DNA from 3 places in the Bacillus sp. N1(2025) genome. Region 2 is predicted to be linked to each of the others. Evidence: predicted binding sites of a transcription regulator. Region 2 holds the regulator's gene; each other region holds the start of a gene.
What was found. The regulator LexA, encoded in region 2, represses DNA repair genes until DNA is damaged. The targets are predictions, from matches to a motif close to CGAACATATGTTCG.
Positions count from the first base shown of each region.

Region 1: the regulator LexA is predicted to act here: its motif matches at 1,935-1,948, upstream of ACNFN4_RS01635 (WYL domain-containing protein).
Region 3: the regulator LexA is predicted to act here: its motif matches at 3,327-3,340, upstream of ACNFN4_RS01245 (ImmA/IrrE family metallo-endopeptidase).

Region 1 covers NZ_JBLTJB010000001.1:285,053-288,663, forward strand. The annotation lists gene ACNFN4_RS01620 (response regulator aspartate phosphatase) at 177-1,289, shown strand; gene ACNFN4_RS01625 (PhrK family phosphatase-inhibitory pheromone) at 1,290-1,439, shown strand; gene ACNFN4_RS01630 (hypothetical protein) at 1,687-1,875, opposite strand; gene ACNFN4_RS01635 (WYL domain-containing protein) at 1,983-2,210, shown strand; gene ACNFN4_RS01640 (LexA family protein) at 2,203-2,430, shown strand; gene ACNFN4_RS01645 (recombinase family protein) at 2,571-3,611, shown strand, end outside.
Region 2 covers NZ_JBLTJB010000009.1:107,801-114,608, forward strand. The annotation lists gene tkt (transketolase) at 1-1,093, opposite strand, end outside; gene ACNFN4_RS17785 (DUF896 domain-containing protein) at 1,260-1,493, opposite strand; gene ACNFN4_RS17790 (YneB family resolvase-like protein) at 1,562-2,212, opposite strand; gene yneA (cell division suppressor protein YneA) at 2,228-2,539, opposite strand; gene lexA (transcriptional repressor LexA) at 2,695-3,315, shown strand; gene ACNFN4_RS17805 (hypothetical protein) at 3,654-4,082, opposite strand; gene ACNFN4_RS17810 (YndM family protein) at 4,236-4,685, shown strand; gene ACNFN4_RS17815 (prohibitin family protein) at 4,713-5,543, opposite strand; gene ACNFN4_RS17820 (hypothetical protein) at 5,530-5,679, opposite strand; gene ACNFN4_RS17825 (poly-gamma-glutamate hydrolase family protein) at 5,785-6,609, opposite strand.
Region 3 covers NZ_JBLTJB010000001.1:235,668-242,475, forward strand. The annotation lists gene sdhA (succinate dehydrogenase flavoprotein subunit) at 1-1,191, shown strand, start outside; gene sdhB (succinate dehydrogenase iron-sulfur subunit) at 1,194-1,952, shown strand; gene ACNFN4_RS01235 (acyl-CoA thioesterase) at 2,012-2,449, shown strand; gene ACNFN4_RS01240 (helix-turn-helix domain-containing protein) at 2,570-2,749, shown strand; gene ACNFN4_RS01245 (ImmA/IrrE family metallo-endopeptidase) at 2,761-3,237, opposite strand; gene ACNFN4_RS01250 (hypothetical protein) at 3,382-4,419, opposite strand; gene ACNFN4_RS01255 (helix-turn-helix domain-containing protein) at 4,863-5,267, opposite strand; gene ACNFN4_RS01260 (helix-turn-helix transcriptional regulator) at 5,459-5,689, shown strand; gene ACNFN4_RS01265 (hypothetical protein) at 5,744-5,884, shown strand; gene ACNFN4_RS01270 (BRO family protein) at 5,937-6,635, shown strand; gene ACNFN4_RS01275 (helix-turn-helix domain-containing protein) at 6,704-6,808, shown strand, end outside.

The sequences.
Region 1 (3,611 bases), on a different contig from region 2:
CCTTCGATTCGAACTATTAAAAATAGGTTGAATTGCCCTTTCCTTTGATTGCGTAAAAACGAAATAAGAATTGCGGCATGTCGAAAATTATTCCTATATATTACATATTATGCTAAACGTATGCTAGAATATTGTTTGAGAAAATTTAGAATATTTGTAGAAAGAGGGGTTTATTGATGAGTAAACTGGCTTCTGAATGTGTTGCAAATATATTAAATGATTGGTATATCGCGATAAAACAACAAGACACTGAGTCTGCTGAGAGATATTTTGAAGAAATCAAACCATTGTTTGATGAAATGGAAGAGGATCAAGAGGTTTTAATGTATTATTCTCTGCTGGAAGAAAGGCATAAAATGCTTTTGTATCAGGTGAAAGGGGAGGAGCTACCGCCTCATTCATACTTTAATGAGAACCACGCTGATGAAATCCTAAAAACAGACCATATGATTGAATATTATTTCTTTCTATTTGAAGCGTTATATGAGTCGCACAAAAGAAATTTTGAGAAAGCAATTACTTTGTTCAAAATAGCAGAGAAAAAATTGAAAGATATACCCGATTGTATAGAACGGGCTGAATTTTATTCGAAAGTAGCGTCTATGTATATGATGCTGCGGCAGAGTCTAATTTCTTTGAATTATATCAATGATGCGCTACAAATTTATAGAGAAAATGAAGGCTATAAACGAAAGCTTGCCACGTCTCTTATGATTGTTGGCCAAAACTACACTGATTTAGGACTTTACGAAAAAGCAGAGGAAAGTTATTTAGAAGCGATCAGAATTTCGAGAGTTCTTCACGATTCACTTTTCACCGCTTTAATACATCATAATTTAAGTATTACATATTCTGCAGCAAACCGTCCCCAAGACTGTATAAATGCCTTGAAAAAGGCCATCAGAAATAAAGAGTGGAGGGACTCGGTTTATTATATAAATTCCCTGTATATGTTTTTGAAAGAGCTTTATAAAATAGGGGATGTAAATAAAATGCCATATTATTATAAAAAGACAAAGGAATATTTCAAACAAAAAGAGAATAAGGTGTATGAGGCTAAAATAAATATTATTTACGGACTTCTGCAACAGGATCAGAGAAAAAGCATTGAAACTTGTCGAGGTGGTATTTCTTACTTGTACGAAGTAAATGACCTTGATAGCGTTTTTGATCTTTCTTTGGTTATTTCAGAACACTGTGAGAAGCATGGACTCTATAAAGAGGCGCTTGAGTTTTCTAAGCATGCTATTTTAGCCGAGAAGAAAATGAGGCACCTGGAGGGATTGTAATTGAAAAAAATTATTCTTTGTGCAGCTCTAACCTTCGTTGCGTTAAGTGGTTTAGCTGTAGTCAAAATTAATCATGCATCATCAGATGTTAAGATAACAGAGCGACCGGTGGGTACTCTAAAATTAGCAGAGCGACCAGTGGGCACCTAAAAAATTTTAATTAAAAGATGGGGGCATAGCATGACGAAAGGCGTTAAACTAACATTATGGAGTATTCTAGGGATAATTATCGTGTTAATGATAATTGGAGTTGTCTCTTACTATCAGACCCCATCTTCGTGAAAAAACAGAAAATAGCCCTTAGATGGGGCTTTTTTTTATGCTTTTAGCGGCAGTTATTACGCGTGAATAAGCGGAGAGAAGGGGAAAGCTATTTTAGTTTCTTCATTATATTGTCTCAAAACATCCACTTGTTTTTGTGCTTATCCCACTTCAGCATACGCTGCCTCATGAGGTTCTTCACTGCTTCCCGGATTGCGCGTTCATCCTTACCAGTTTTTCTCTTCAATTCATCCAAGGAGGGGTTTTTCCCGAAGCGGGTCATATTAATGATGATCCTGTATACTTTCCTCTCAAAGTCATTCATTTGAATTACCTCCTGAAGAGAATAATACCAGAACAAATATTCTCTTTTCAACTTGAAATAGAACAAAAGTTCGTATAATATGATAGTAAATAAGGAGGGGCAGCAGCATGAAAGCATTGCTAAATCGTTCGTTAAATGAAAAATCAGCATTAGACATGATTTATATAAAAGCTGATGGAACAGTCTCGAAAAGAACCATCATAGTGCGCCAGGTAAAACAGAATTTTATCCGGGCATTTTGTTTTAAGAGTAGGCAGACAAAAACATTTAGGATAGACAATATTCTTGCCGTTGCCCCGGCCAATTATAAAAAAGGGGTAAGGAATCATGCGTGATATGACGAAAAGGCAATCCGAAACACTGCAAGCGATTATTCATTTCATTAATGAACACGGTGTGGCTCCGACTTATAGGGAGTTAATGAAACACCTCGGTTTAAGCTCTACGAGCACAGTAAAGGGGCATCTCGACAAATTAAAAGAGAAGAATTACATCACGTGGCAGAATGGTTGCCCGCGTACGCTGAAATTAGAAAAAAGAGCTCAGCAATTCTGAAGCTCTTTTTCTATTGACTGCACTTTTTTCGGGCCAGCGTACGAATTGGACAAGAACTGACGTTCGTTAAAGTTGTAGGCTGCCCGCAACCATTATGATATAATTTTGAAAAATGTACCTTTTGCAAACGGGGTGATATTTTGTTTTTTGAGGAAAAAAATACAGAGGAATTGATCAGATATGAAGATTATCCCTACGCGGTTTATGCCAGGGTTTCGTCTGAAAAGGATAGCCAAACAACATCCATACAAAACCAGATAGACATATGCCATCACTGGATTGAAAAAAACAACTATGAATGGAAAGACGAGGCTATCCAGCTGGACGATGGTATAAGTGGAACAATTCTTCTCGACCGTAAAGCCATGCAGTTAATTTTAAACAAGGCCAAGAATCACAAATTGAAAATGGTTGTATTTAAATCCATCAGCCGGCTTGCAAGGGATCTGAAGGATGCGCTAGATATAAAAGAGGTTTTGCTGGCGCACGGCGTTCGTGTAGTTACGCTGGAAGAGGGATATGACAGTTTATATGAAGGAAAAAACTCAATGAAGTTCGAAATGTTTTCCATGTTTGCTGCTCAATACCCACAGACAATATCGGTTTCAGCAAGTAGCGCGCTCGCAGCGAAAGCAAGGCGCGGGGAACATTCAGGCCGGGTTCCGTATGGGTATAAGAAAAACGGCAAGTTTCTTGAAATTTACGAAGAACAAGCAAAAGTGATTCGCATGATTTTTGATTTATACAATAATCACGGTTACGGCCAAAAGAGAGTTGTGCACAAATTAAATGAAGAATTGCTGCTCGGCAATATTCCCAAGCCTCAGCAGAATGAGCGATGGCAACTATCAACTGTTCAGAGGATTTTACAAAATCCGATCTATTGCGGTGTGTTCATTGCAAACCGGTATACTCAAGTGAAAATCGGGGGCCGAAAAAAGTTCATCCGTAACCCAGAGGAAAAATGGACGATTTATAAAGACTGGGCGCCGAAGATCATTACACTGGAAGATTACGAAAAGGCGAATAATAAAAAGCATGTGCTGAAAAAACGGCGTTTCAATCCGAAGAACGAACTTCGCGGCTTAATGAAGTGCGGTGTTTGCGGCGCGAACATGGTCATCCTGTTCAGTTATAGACGCAGGAAAAAAGACGGCGTGAAAGTGGAGCACAATTATGTG
Region 2 (6,808 bases):
TCAGCACCTCACCTGAAGATGCACGGGAAGCAATGCTGCTGCCTTTTTCATAAACGGGAACTTCCTGATCCCAGTCTTTAGGAAGCTCGCCTTTCATGCCGAGTGACAGCTGTTCAGCAAGCTCAGGATATTTTTCTTTATAAGCCGCGAACAGTTCATTCCATTCCTGTTCTTTTTTCGAGCCGGCTTCTTTTACAGCTTGATTGAAATGCCCGTATACTTCTTCCGGAACATAAAAATCTTCTTCAAACGTCCAAGCATACGCTTCTTTTGTCAGCTTGCTCTCTTCTTGTCCTAACGGAGCGCCGTGAACGCCGGATGTGCCCGCGCGGTTTGGAGAACCGAAACCGATTGTCGTTTTCACTTCGATCAATGTCGGTTTTTTATCATTCTGGCGCGCTTTTTCAATTGCAGCCGTCAATTCAGCGATGTTGTTTCCGTCCTCAACATAAAGAACTTCCCAGTTCATTGCTTCAAAACGCTGCTTTACATTTTCAGAGAAAGAACGGTCTAAATCGCCGTCTAAGGAAATGTCATTAGAATCGTATAATACGATCAGACGGCCTAATTCAAGATGGCCTGCAAGAGAAGCTGCTTCGGAAGAAATGCCTTCCATTAAATCGCCGTCTCCGCAAATACTGTATGTATAATGATCAACTACGTTGAATGAATCACGGTTATATGTCTCAGCCAGATGGCGTTCTGCAATTGCCATTCCCACTGCCATTGCAATACCCTGTCCAAGCGGTCCGGTCGTAGCGTCTACTCCGGCTGTGTGCCCGAACTCCGGATGTCCCGGTGTTTTGCTTCCCCATTGACGGAACTGTTTCAAGTCTTCAATGCTGAGGTCATATCCGCTTAAATGCAGCATGCTGTATAAAAGCATTGAACCGTGGCCTGCTGATAAAACAAAGCGGTCGCGGTTAAACCAGCCCGGATTCTGCGGATTTACATTCATAAATTTCGTCCACAGCGTATATGCCATCGGAGCGGCTCCCATCGGCATGCCCGGATGTCCGGAATTCGCTTTTTCAATTGCGTCTATAGATAGTGTACGAATGGTGGCAACTGATTTCTTTTCAATTGTATCCATTATAATCCCCTTCCTTATTGTTGTACCTTTTCATCATAAAGCGATGCTGACTTTTTCTCAACTCTTTCAGCTTAAATTTGAGATAAACTTGTTGAAAATTGTCGTAAAGCACATCCTGATATTAGTATATACGAAAAAAGAATACGTATTGCCGTATTCTTTCTGTTTAATGAAGATTATTTTTCTGTTGTTCTCTTTTTAATTTTTCAGGGGTGACATCGTTGCCTTCCGGATCAATCACTTTTACGCTCTTTAACGTATTTTTCATTGAGGAGCGGAATCCTTTCAAATATTCCTGGCGAAGCTTTTGCTGTTCAGCTTTTTCCTCATCCGTTATTGTGTTTGATTTAGCTTTTTGAGCCAATTCGTTAATTCTTGCGATTTTTTCTTTAGAAATCATAATAAGCTCCTTTGGTGCGTGTTGATTATATACTACTAAAACGCAGTCTTTTTTACAACTGATGCGCGTCAGCTGCCTTCTGTATCTGCGGTATATTCCTGAAACCGCCGGTGAACCGTGGCTTTGGACACATCATAGCCGAATCCTCTTAAGGTCGCTGCGATTTCTGCAAAGGTAAGCTTGTTGGCTCTCAGCCTGATAATTTCCGAAACCGGAACCTCTTTTTTTTCTTTTCCGCTGTTTTCATGCCTGTTTTTCAGATTCCGTTCAGGTTTGTAGCCGTTTTTCACGGCTCTTTTCATTCCCCGCCGGATTTTCATATTGTGAATTTTCCTTTGATATTCCTCAACAATACTGACGATTTCAAGTACCATCGTATCAGCTTCGGAAAGCTCCAGTTCACCTTTATGAGCCGTCGTATATATCTTTACGTTCTCCCTGTAAATGCAATGCAAAAGCGCAATCTTGGCGTTTCCTCTTCCCAATCTCGTTTCGTCCTGCACCAATATCGCGTCAATATGTGATTTTTTAATTTCATCAAGCATTTCAAATACTCCGTCGCGGTCCATTTCGTAACCGCTGGCTTTCTCAGAAATGACTTTCACGACTTCCATGCCGTTTGCAGCAGCGATCTCACTGAGCTCCTCTTCCTGTCTTTTTAATGACGTTTGCTGCTGTTCTTTGTTTGTGCTTACGCGGGCATAAATGAGCGCCTTCATTTCTCTCTTTCCTCTCTAATTGACAATGGCCAGCTGATATACGGCCGGATGCTTCTTCTTAACCGGAAGAATAAGTTCGTCTCCGGGCTTTATATCAGCAGTTTGGAGATGATTATTCTCCGTCACCCACTCAATGAAATCTTCTTTATTAATGTGTTTCTTTTCTGCTACATGATCCGCAAGTGACCAGAGTGTATCGCCGTCCTGAACCTTTATTTTAACATATTGGCTGAGGGACTGATCATTTCCCGCACATGAGACAAGTAAAATAGCGGCACTTAAAATCGCAGTAAACAGTCCGACAAATATGATAGATTCTTTCGCCATGTAAACAACCTCCAATAAGAATGTTTGTTCGCTTTTTATACCTTTCAGTATATACGAACAAATGTTTCTGTCAATCGTTTTTTCGAACCTATGTTTGTACTGTCAGGAAAATCATGCTATAATCTACTTAAAATCGACGTTTTGAGGTGCGAAATATGACGAAGCTATCAAAAAGGCAGCTTGATATCCTGCGTTTTATTAAAGAAGAGGTAAAAACGAAAGGATATCCGCCTTCTGTAAGAGAGATAGGAGAAGCAGTAGGACTGGCTTCCAGTTCAACCGTGCACGGCCATTTGGCGCGGCTGGAGACAAAAGGCCTGATCAGACGGGACCCTACTAAACCGAGAGCGATTGAGGTATTGGATGAAGAAGAAGTCCAAATTCCGAAAAGCCAGGTCGTAAACGTTCCGGTCATCGGGAAAGTGACGGCGGGTATTCCGATTACGGCTGTTGAAAATATCGACGAGTATTTTCCGCTTCCTGACCGGATGGTTCCTCCGGGCGAACATGTCTTTATGTTAGAAATCATGGGAGAAAGTATGATTGACGCCGGCATTTTTGACAAAGATTACGTCATCGTCAAACAGCAGAACACGGCCAATAACGGAGAAATCGTCGTAGCTATGACCGAAGATGATGAAGCGACGGTTAAGCGCTTCTATAAAGAAGACAATTATGTGCGGCTGCAGCCGGAAAATCCGACGATGGAGCCGATTATCCTGCAAAACGTAAGCATTTTGGGGAAAGTTATCGGCGTATTCAGAGCCGTACATTAATTCTATTAAACTTCATTTATCGTAAAAAACCCCTTACAGAGGGGTTTTTTTGCATAAAAAAAGCAGATTCGCCCTGGCTTAAGAAACGAATCTGCTAAGGAGGAAAAACTTACATTCTTATTATCCGACATCACACTTTTGAAGTCAACTAATAATGTTTCCCTAAAGAAACTTTTCATCCATTTTTCAACTTTGTATATTTGTGCGTGATGAATTTGTTTTTGTCTATCTTTTCTTTTGGGCGGGCGATCAAAATTTATATATGAATATTTAGTACATAGTACAATAGGTTATATTTAAATATAAAAAAACCCGCTGCCTTTAGCGAGTATCTATTTTCAATCAAAATGATAATATTCTACACCGTATAACCCTTTAATATAGGCGGGGCCACAGACGTTTGAAGAACTTTCAACCAGAATTCTGTATTTGTGATACGGATCAATTGATTTTTTATCCTGGGCACTGAGGTTTAACCAGCTGCCGCTGTAGTTTTTAGAACTTAATGTATAAAAATTTCCGTTCAGCGCCATCCGCTGGAGTTTCATGCTTAAACCGCACGAAGAGTTGTTCATGATGGTGAACTTATATCCTAAAAAGTAATCGTCGGCAGCTACAGCCCCAGGATTTTCAATATGAAACTCTTTTGCATTTCCCTCCAAAGTGAAGCTTGTTTTTGATCCGAATTCAGTGGTAGCCGCTTTAGCTGAGTGTATTCCGCTAAAACATAATAAAAAAACAGCAATACAAATCCAGTATTTTTTCATTTGCATCCCCCTTTTTACATATTTTAACTTGTGAATCCTGTGATGTCTATTCACATTTTATTAAAACGTATACTTTATAACCACTATATACCAGTTTAAAAATTTGCGGATTGCTTACAATGAAGACTAAACGAAATAACGAAGGTGGTTCAAATGAAACACGTAATTGCTTTCGCTTCTAAAACGGCGCTCACACTTGCTTTACTGTACATTGTTCTGGATCTTATGTACCAAGTAACCTTTTTAAACGTTCTGTTTATTACAGTGATCTTAAGTTTAATCACTTATTTTGCGGGTGATTGCATGATTCTGCCGAGAACAAGCAATTTCACAGCCGTTGCAGCTGATTTCGGAATTTCATTCATTATATTATGGATATTCCTTATGAACATTGGCGGATTTAATGTCTCTCCTGCCGCGGCATCGGTTATCTCTGCACTTGGCATTTCTGTTTTTGAGGCATTTTTTCACCGGTATTTGCAGCAATATGTACTTCCCGAAGATTATCAGGACACAACAGAGGCGGATAGCACGCTATGGAGCTATCAAACCGAGGCGTCTGAAGAATTAGTGCCGGAAAAAGACCCTCAGGAAAAAACATAAAAAGGAGGCAATCGCCTCCTTCTCTTTTTATTTTTGCTTCTGATCGTCCAGCGGCAGCTGCAGCAGCGAGTCTGTGCCTGTCGCTTTCGGCGTTTTTCCGTCCCATTTTTCAATCCATTTATATTTAATCATTTCATCGGACATTGATTTCTTTATGATTTGGTTGTAATCAGCGATCCCTTCCGCTTCAATTTTTTTCTTTTTCGCTTCGGCTTCGGCTATTTTAATTTCAGTTTGTGTCCGTTCAAGTTCCTGTGAAGACTTCACCCTTGCATCGATAGCTTCCTGTGTGGCTTTATCCGGCTTCGGTACGCCAAGCGTCAGATCATCAATTAAAAATCCAAGACTCTTCATATCATCAGCAAATCTCTTTTGAACATCGGCAGCGGCTTCTGCAGATTTTTGCCCGTATGTGTCAATAACCGAGTATTTGCTGATTGATTTTCGCGCCGCATCCCACAGCCTTGTTTTTAAATATGTATTTTCAATCGTTTCAACGTTTACCGCGCCGAATTTGTTAAACAGATCGACTACTTTATCAGGCTGCACGACATAGTTGTAAGCGATATCCATTTCTATATTTTTACCGTCTGAGGTTGCCACTTTTATATTTTCATTATTCACTGTCTGCATACGCACCGGATATTCCGTTACTTTATTAAATAAACCGACTAAGTGCCAGCCTTGGTCCAATGTGTCGGATTTTACCCCGCCATTCGGTGAGTATACAACCCCGACATAACCGTTCGGTATTTTTTCAATGAATAGTGACGCTGTAACGCCCGCAATTAAAAGGGCTGCACCTATAATCACACCGCCGAGAATTTTTTTTGTGTTTCCGCGCTTATTTTCGCTCATGCTGATCTTCTTCCTCCCATGACTTTTTGAATTTTTTGGCTCTGCTTCCCACTTGTTTAAAGATTGGACTAAGCATCAGCCATAAACCGAATCCGATGATGACAAGAAGAATGATAGACCCGATCATCACTTTCATTTGCCCACCTCTTTTCTTTCATCCTGTCAATTATGTATACGATCTTAAGAACTTAAAGTTTCATAAATTTCAAAAGAAAAAGCCCCGCCGACAAAATAGGCGTGCTTATTCATAATTGTCACTGATAAAATCAGAAATCGTTTTTGTGAATTGATAAAAGGTCCCGTTTTGTGTGGATGCTCTGCTTTTCAGCGTAAAAGTGTCAAATAGTGATTTTCTGAAGCCGGTGCTCATTTCGATTTGAATACTCAATCCGGATGAAGATTGATTGGCAAGGTTGTTCGGACTGACGCCTGCATATTTATCATTTATGCCGAGAAGAACGGCAGGATACCCGTGCCGTTTCAGCACATCGGTCAAAAGTTCGGCCCGTTCTCTGTCTGTACCGCCGATTTTTATCTTTTTATCATCACTGCCGTAACCGTGCAATGAAATGACATTAGAGTGCTCTTTCACCATTTGCACGGCCTTAGGTTCATCGAAATGCGAACTTGTCAAATGCAGAGCCGCATTACCGGCTGATTTTAACCCTTCAAATAAATATAAACTCCGGTTTTCGGCAATTTCTCTGGCTAACTCACTGGTCCCCGGCTCTATGCCTCCGCCGTGTATAGCTAATATGAGGACAGAAGGGTTATGTTCTCGCGTTGAAATGGAAAAATCGGAAGGATTTTCATTCAGCTTTAATTCCTCGAAACTGCCGTAAATATCTGAAGCGGCATTAGCCTGAAAGAACGGCAGGAGCAAAAACGGTAAAATCAAAACTAAAATTCCTTTTTTGGTTATTGATGGCATTTGTATGTTTATGTTACAATACAAATGCTTCAGCCTTTGAAGCGAACGGCAGAACAGGGTGACTTTGGACGGTTTCTTCTGCTCTGCCTCTTTGCCAGCTACTTTACGGTCTACTCTTCTAACCCTTTTTGCCATAACATCATCCTTTCTTTTGTTTACACTTTTGTCACAATATTATATACGTTGGACAAAACCTCCGTTCATCTTGAAGAATAAAAACATCAAAACAACTTCTATCCTTTAACCTAAAAAAGTCTTTCTGTTCAAAGAGACGGAAGGCTTAACTATTTGCTCTTGGCATAGACGGTTACGGAGCGGCCGCTTATTTCGAAGT
Region 3 (6,808 bases), on a different contig from region 2:
GCCGTTATTATGGCGACGGGAGGACCCGGAATCGTATTCGGAAAATCAACAAACAGCATGATCAACACGGGATCTGCCGCATCAATCGTTTATCAGCAGGGCGCTTATTATGCAAACGGCGAATTTATCCAAATTCACCCGACAGCAATCCCGGGGGACGATAAACTGCGTCTGATGAGTGAATCGGCACGCGGCGAGGGCGGAAGAGTCTGGACGTACAAAGACGGAAAACCTTGGTACTTCCTTGAGGAAAAATATCCGGCTTACGGAAACCTCGTACCGCGGGATATTGCGACACGTGAAATCTTTGACGTGTGTGTGAATCAGAAACTCGGCATCAACGGAGAAAACATGGTGTATCTCGATCTGTCGCACAAAGATCCGAAAGAGCTTGACGTTAAGCTTGGCGGCATTATCGAAATCTATGAAAAATTCATGGGCGATGACCCGCGCAAGCTTCCGATGAAAATTTTCCCTGCCGTTCACTATTCAATGGGCGGACTGTGGGTTGATTATGATCAGATGACAAGCATCCGCGGACTGTTCGCAGCGGGTGAATGTGATTATTCAATGCACGGAGGAAACCGTTTAGGGGCGAACTCTCTGCTTTCCGCCATCTACGGAGGAATGGTGGCCGGACCGAATGCGGTGAAATATGTTTCCGGACTTGAAACATCAGCGGAAGACCTGTCTTCTTCATTATTTGATTCCTATGTGAAAAAAGAAGAAGAAAAATGGGCCGATATTATGAAGATGGACGGCGACGAAAATGCCTACGTGCTTCACCGTGAGCTCGGAGAGTGGATGACGGCCAACGTCACGGTGGTCCGCCACAACGACAAGCTTTTGAAAACGGATGACAAGATCCAAGAGCTGATGGAACGCTTTAAGAAAATCAATATCAACGATACGACAAAATGGAGCAACCAAGGGGCGATGTTCACCCGCCAGTTCTCCAATATGCTTCAGCTTGCCAGAGTCATCACGCTCGGCGCATATAACCGAAATGAAAGCCGGGGAGCGCACTATAAACCGGATTTCCCTGAAAGAAATGACGATGAGTGGCTCAAAACGACGATGGCTAAACATGCCGGTCCGTTTGAAGCTCCGGAATTTGAATATCAGGATGTCGATGTATCACTGATTGCGCCCCGTAAACGCGACTACTCGAAGAAGAAGGTGGCGAAATAATCATGAGTGAGAAAAAGATACGGTTTATCATTACACGTCAGGATACGCCCGAAAGCGCGCCATACGATGAAGAATTCGAAATCAATTACCGCCCGAATCTGAACGTGATTTCTGCCCTGATGGAAATCCGCAGAAATCCCGTGAATGCAAAAGGAGAGAAAACCACTCCGGTCGCATGGGACATGAACTGTCTTGAAGAAGTATGCGGCGCCTGCTCCATGGTCATCAACGGGAGACCGCGCCAGTCATGTACGGCGCTGATTGATAAGCTGGAACAGCCGATCCGTCTGAAGCCGATGAAAACATTCCCGGTTGTCCGTGACCTTCAGGTTGACCGCAGCAGAATGTTTGATTCACTGAAAAAAGTGAAAGCATGGGTGCCGATTGACGGAACTTACGATTTGGGGCCGGGGCCGAGAATGCCGGAAAAACGCCGCCAGTGGGCATATGAATTGTCTAAATGCATGACATGCGGCGTCTGCCTCGAAGCCTGCCCGAACGTCAACAGCAAGTCGAAATTCATGGGGCCTGCCCCGATGTCGCAAGTGCGTCTGTTTAACGCCCATCCGACGGGCGCGATGAACAAAGCAGAACGTTTAGAAGCGTTAATGACAGACGGCGGCCTTGGAGATTGCGGGAATTCACAAAACTGTGTGCAATCCTGCCCGAAAGGCATTCCGCTTACGACTTCAATCGCCGCTTTGAACAGAGATACCAATTTACAAGCATTCCGTAATTTCTTCGGAAGCGACAGAGTATAAGAAAGAGAAAAAGAGCCTCTTCCGCACGGGAGAGGTTTTTTTATAAGGAGCTGAAGATGATGAAACAACCGCAATATATTGATATCCCGTTTGAAGAATGGAGACAGTCGTTTTCTTTCTTTACTGAAGTATCGGTTCGTTTTTCAGAAACGGATATGTTCGGCCATATGAATAATGTAACCCCTTTCATCTATTTTGAAGAAGCACGGATCGCTTATTTTAAACAGCGAGGCATAACGGCGCAAAACTCGGAAACGATGACGGTCGTCGCAAGCCAGCAGTGCGACTATATGCGTCAGGTGATGCCGTATGAAAATCTGCGGATTTATGTGAAAGCAAGCGCTGCCGGAAATGCGTCCGTCACCCTTCATTACCTTGGAGAAAATGAGTCGGGCCTGCCGTGCTTTACAGGTTCCGTCGTTATGGTTCAAGTGTCGAAGAAAAGCGGCAAAGCGGTCAGCTGGACGGAGCGGGAGAAAGGCATTCTGCTCGCCTGAACGGATAACTATTTCTCTAAGAGACGTCACCTCCGAAGCGTCCTTTACATATGATATCTTGACTATATAAACCCATTCGTTTCAGATTCGCTCTCACCTTAGCAAGGAGGGTTACAATACTTGAAGGAGAAAGATTTTCAATCAAAGCCGCTGCTGACCAAAAGAGAAAGAGAAGTATTCGAATTGCTCGTTCAAGACAAGACAACAAAGGAAATTGCAAGCGAGCTATTTATCAGTGAAAAAACTGTACGGAATCACATTTCAAATGAGATGCATACCTGTTGCAAACAAAGAGCCTGAAAAGGCTCTTTTTATATGATCAGCCTGGCTTTGTTTAAGTACATATTTAAGCGGAGATATGCAAATGATTCAGGCACTTTGAATATGTCGGCAATGACCTGCGCCGCGAAGTATTGATTATGAGGGATTTCAATTTGCCGGAGCATAAATGTTGGGATGCAGAAATGATATGCAAAATAATTCGCCTGACACTCTAAGTATTCTTTCCAATAAATCGGCATGATCTTATCATTATTTTCATGTCTGAACTCGTGGCAAACCTCATGAGAAAAATCGAGCCATTGTTCTTTTCTGGACTTTCGGGAATCTAAAGAAATGGTGAACATTCCCTTAAAGCGCAGCGCAAAACTGGTTACCGGATTGTATACGATTAAAATATCCAGCGCATGAGCGATATGATCAAAATTAATGTCACATGGATGGAGAATGTTTATTTCTCTATATAGCCTTTCAATCCAATCTTCCAGATGACTTTTTGTGTATACCAAGGTGAACGCCCCCTTAAATATGTGGAAATTAAAATGTGTACAATCTTCCTATGGTAAATGTGTCCAATAGCCTATTGAAAATTATGGATCAAACATATGTTCTATTTTAAGTGAAAAAGAAATGCCCCCGCAAGAGGGCAATTGTTATTTTTCGTCCTTTTTCTTCGCATCCTCAAAACTAAGAATGTTGAAATCGATCCTTTTTTCTGTTCCGAGCTCATCAAATGTTTTGGAATCGGTCGGAGCTGGAATAATCATTTTTATATTTTTGATATCCTTTGAATTATCCTTTAAAACCCACCATGTCTGATCTTCTTTCTTTACTTTTCCTAAAAAGTCTCCGCCTACTTCGCCCATTAAGCCCATATCAGTTTCGACTTGTTCGCCTGTATTTGTTACAATGACAGATTGATTCGGATCGAATGTAATATCCTTTGAAGAAGTGTTTTCGGCCTTCAGTTCCATTACAACTGATCGTACCTTGTCTTGATCATTAAAATAAAGGGACTTGGCGTCTTCCGTTGGCGTAATCTCCAAGACTCTGACGCTTTCGATATACAGTTTCATATCACCCATTTTAACAGGCTTCAGTGGTGTGTCTTTTCCGTCAATACCTACTTCATCGCTATACCCGATGCCAATAGTCTTTACATGTCCTAATCCTTCAATATCGCCTTCGCCTGTTTTTTGGAATTTGTCTTTAATTGCAGCGTCTTTTTTTGCTTGCTCTTTTTTCTTATCGACTTTTTCCACTACAACGGCTTTGACTTTAGGCATGGAGGTGCCTGATTCACGCCCCTCGTATGTACCATAGATTTTAACAGTATCTTGCAGTTTGAATTTGTCAGAGCTTTTATTGCTGACAGTGTAAGCCTCTGAACCATCACTGTTTTTGCTCACAGTGAACGCTACATTTTTCGAAACTGTCTTCCCGTCATCATCCACGTTATCTGCATATGTTACGTCACCTTCAATAACAATTTTGGTGCCCTTTTTTATTCCAGCGCTATTAACTTGAGCGTAATCATATGGCTTTGCATCTTTTTTTAACTGGTCTTCTAAGGAAAGTGACTTTGTTTTGTTCGAAGAGTCATCCCTTTTAGAAGATGTTGAGTCAGAATTGCATGCAGCTAAAGAAAAACTTAATGTTAACGCCCCAATACCTAACAACCATTTTTTCAAAGCAATTTTCCCCTTTTTTGTAGAAATGAATACACTTTATTTATATCGGCAGAAGCCGGAATTTTTTATTGTCTTCTCTGTATAAAAGCGGCAATTTTCTCTCTATATAAGCGCTTTTTAATGCGATTTAACACCGTATTTTCCTCTGATTTTTTTGGTACTACTCTGGTATACCATTGGGACACGGGAGGAACACGATTGGGATACGGGATATTTCGCGAACCCTTGATAAACGTAGGTTTATCCACTTGTAATATTTAACATTGGGATACGGATTGACTTACATTAGTTTCCATTCGTTTTTGTTGGGTTTCTTCTATTAGATAACTAAATAACTAAAGATAACTAAAATAACAAAGACGTCGTTTTTTGATAAACAAAAGATCGGTTTATCAAGGTGATGAAATTATGTAATTATTTGTGTCACTACAGACTAAAAAAAATCAACTTTCATCAGTTGGCTTGTCCGGCTTATATTTGTTGTTGCGAATATCCCCCGGTTTGCGGCCTGCCTCTAATTGCTGCGCAATTATCTTCTGTGCTGCCTTTAGGATAGAATCAGTGATCTTACCATCAGCAGCGGCAATTAATGTGTCAGGGTTCTCTAAAATTTTTAGCGCTTCGTCATTAAAGATTTTTTCTCGCTTTTCTTCAGTTACCCCTTTTAAAAGATAATCAGTTGAAACATCTAATATATTCGATATGGCTATTAAGGTTTTATGATCTGGCTCTCGGCTGCCTAATTCATATGCAGTATAGGCAGGACGAGTTATGCCAAGCTTATCGGCCATATACTGCTGTGTGAATTTCCTTTCTTTTCTGGCCTGCTTCAAGTTGTCTTTAAACAATGATATACACCTGCCTTTATTAAAAGTTACTTTGTTTATCATTTTAACGTAACAATTAGTTACATATAAGTGTATGTAACGAATAGAAACTTTTTTGCGCTTTTTTTGATATTTTATGTTGACAATGTAACGATATGATACTATTATGTAAGTAACGAAACGTTACATTTTGTTTTTGGAGGTGATAAAACTTGAGAGAATGGTTGAAACATCAACGCTTAGAAAAGGGGTATACACAGCAGGATGTCGCTACAGCAGCAAAAATCGAACGTGCTTATTACACAATGATCGAGAACGGTAGCAGAAAGCCGAGTGTCCCCGTTTCAAAAAGAATCGGCGTAATTCTAGATTTACCTTGGACGTTTTTTTTTGAAGATGAAGGTAACGATATGAAACATAAGGGTTCTCAGGAATCAGCTTAATTCCTTGGGTAGTCCATCTGTCCAACATGAATACACTGTCGTGAGGTGAGCGCAATGGCTAAACAAACAAAGACTAAAACAACGAACATCAAAATCGGCAAAGAGTATTACGGAACAATGGACAGAGAAGAATGCTTCCGTAAAGCTCTGGAACCGTATTTCACTTCAAAAAAAGACCTGAAGTTAAACGCTTAAAATTTTCTGCTTCACCTTTTTTTGGTGGACAAGCAAAGGAGGCCACAACAACATGAATCAACTGCAAAACTTCTCCCATAAGCAGTTTGGAGAGCTGCCAATCATTCAAATTAACAACAAAGACTATTTCGGCGCAACTGAAGCTGCTGAGGCACTCGGCTACGCAAATCCACATGACGCCATATCAAAACATTGCTTGGTAAGTGGGGTCGCGTTTCACGAGGTCACCGATTCAATGGATCGGACACAACAGAAAAAATTTATCAACGAAGGAAATTTGTATCGGCTGATCGTAAAATCAAGGCTTCCCGCCGCAACTCAGTTCGAATCATGGGTGTTTGATGACTTGTTACCAACATTACGCAAAACAGGCCAGTACGGCGGCCCGAGAGTATTATCCGATGAAGAACAGCGAATCGAATCGCTAAAACTCACTTTAAGTACAGCAGAACAACAGCAAAAAATGCAAAAAGTGTTGTTCCATCATGAAAAACAGATCGGTGAGCTCAGTCAAAAAGTGGACGAGCAAATCACCCTGGATTCCGGAGAACAGCGCCGGTTTCAAAAAGTAGTCGCGCGCCGGGTTTATAGCATCACGGAAGGTAAGGAAGAAGCGGCCAGGCTTTTCAGAGAAATACACCGTGAGATAAAAGACCGGTTCGGCGTTGCAAGCTACAAAGACATAAAGCGCCGGGAGCTGTTATCCGCAATCAAATATATAGAAAATTGGATTCCTCGGAAGGTTTCCTAAAGCCTTTCGAGTTCCTTCATTAATTAAATTTTACCAGTGAACAACTGGATATATCAGGAGGCAAACATATGGAGAACAACCCATACAATTTGCATAATCTACCCCGGATCATGCGTAGTGTTCGCAAAGCGGCAGGGCTTGCACAATACCAGATCGGTAATTTGATAGGTGGG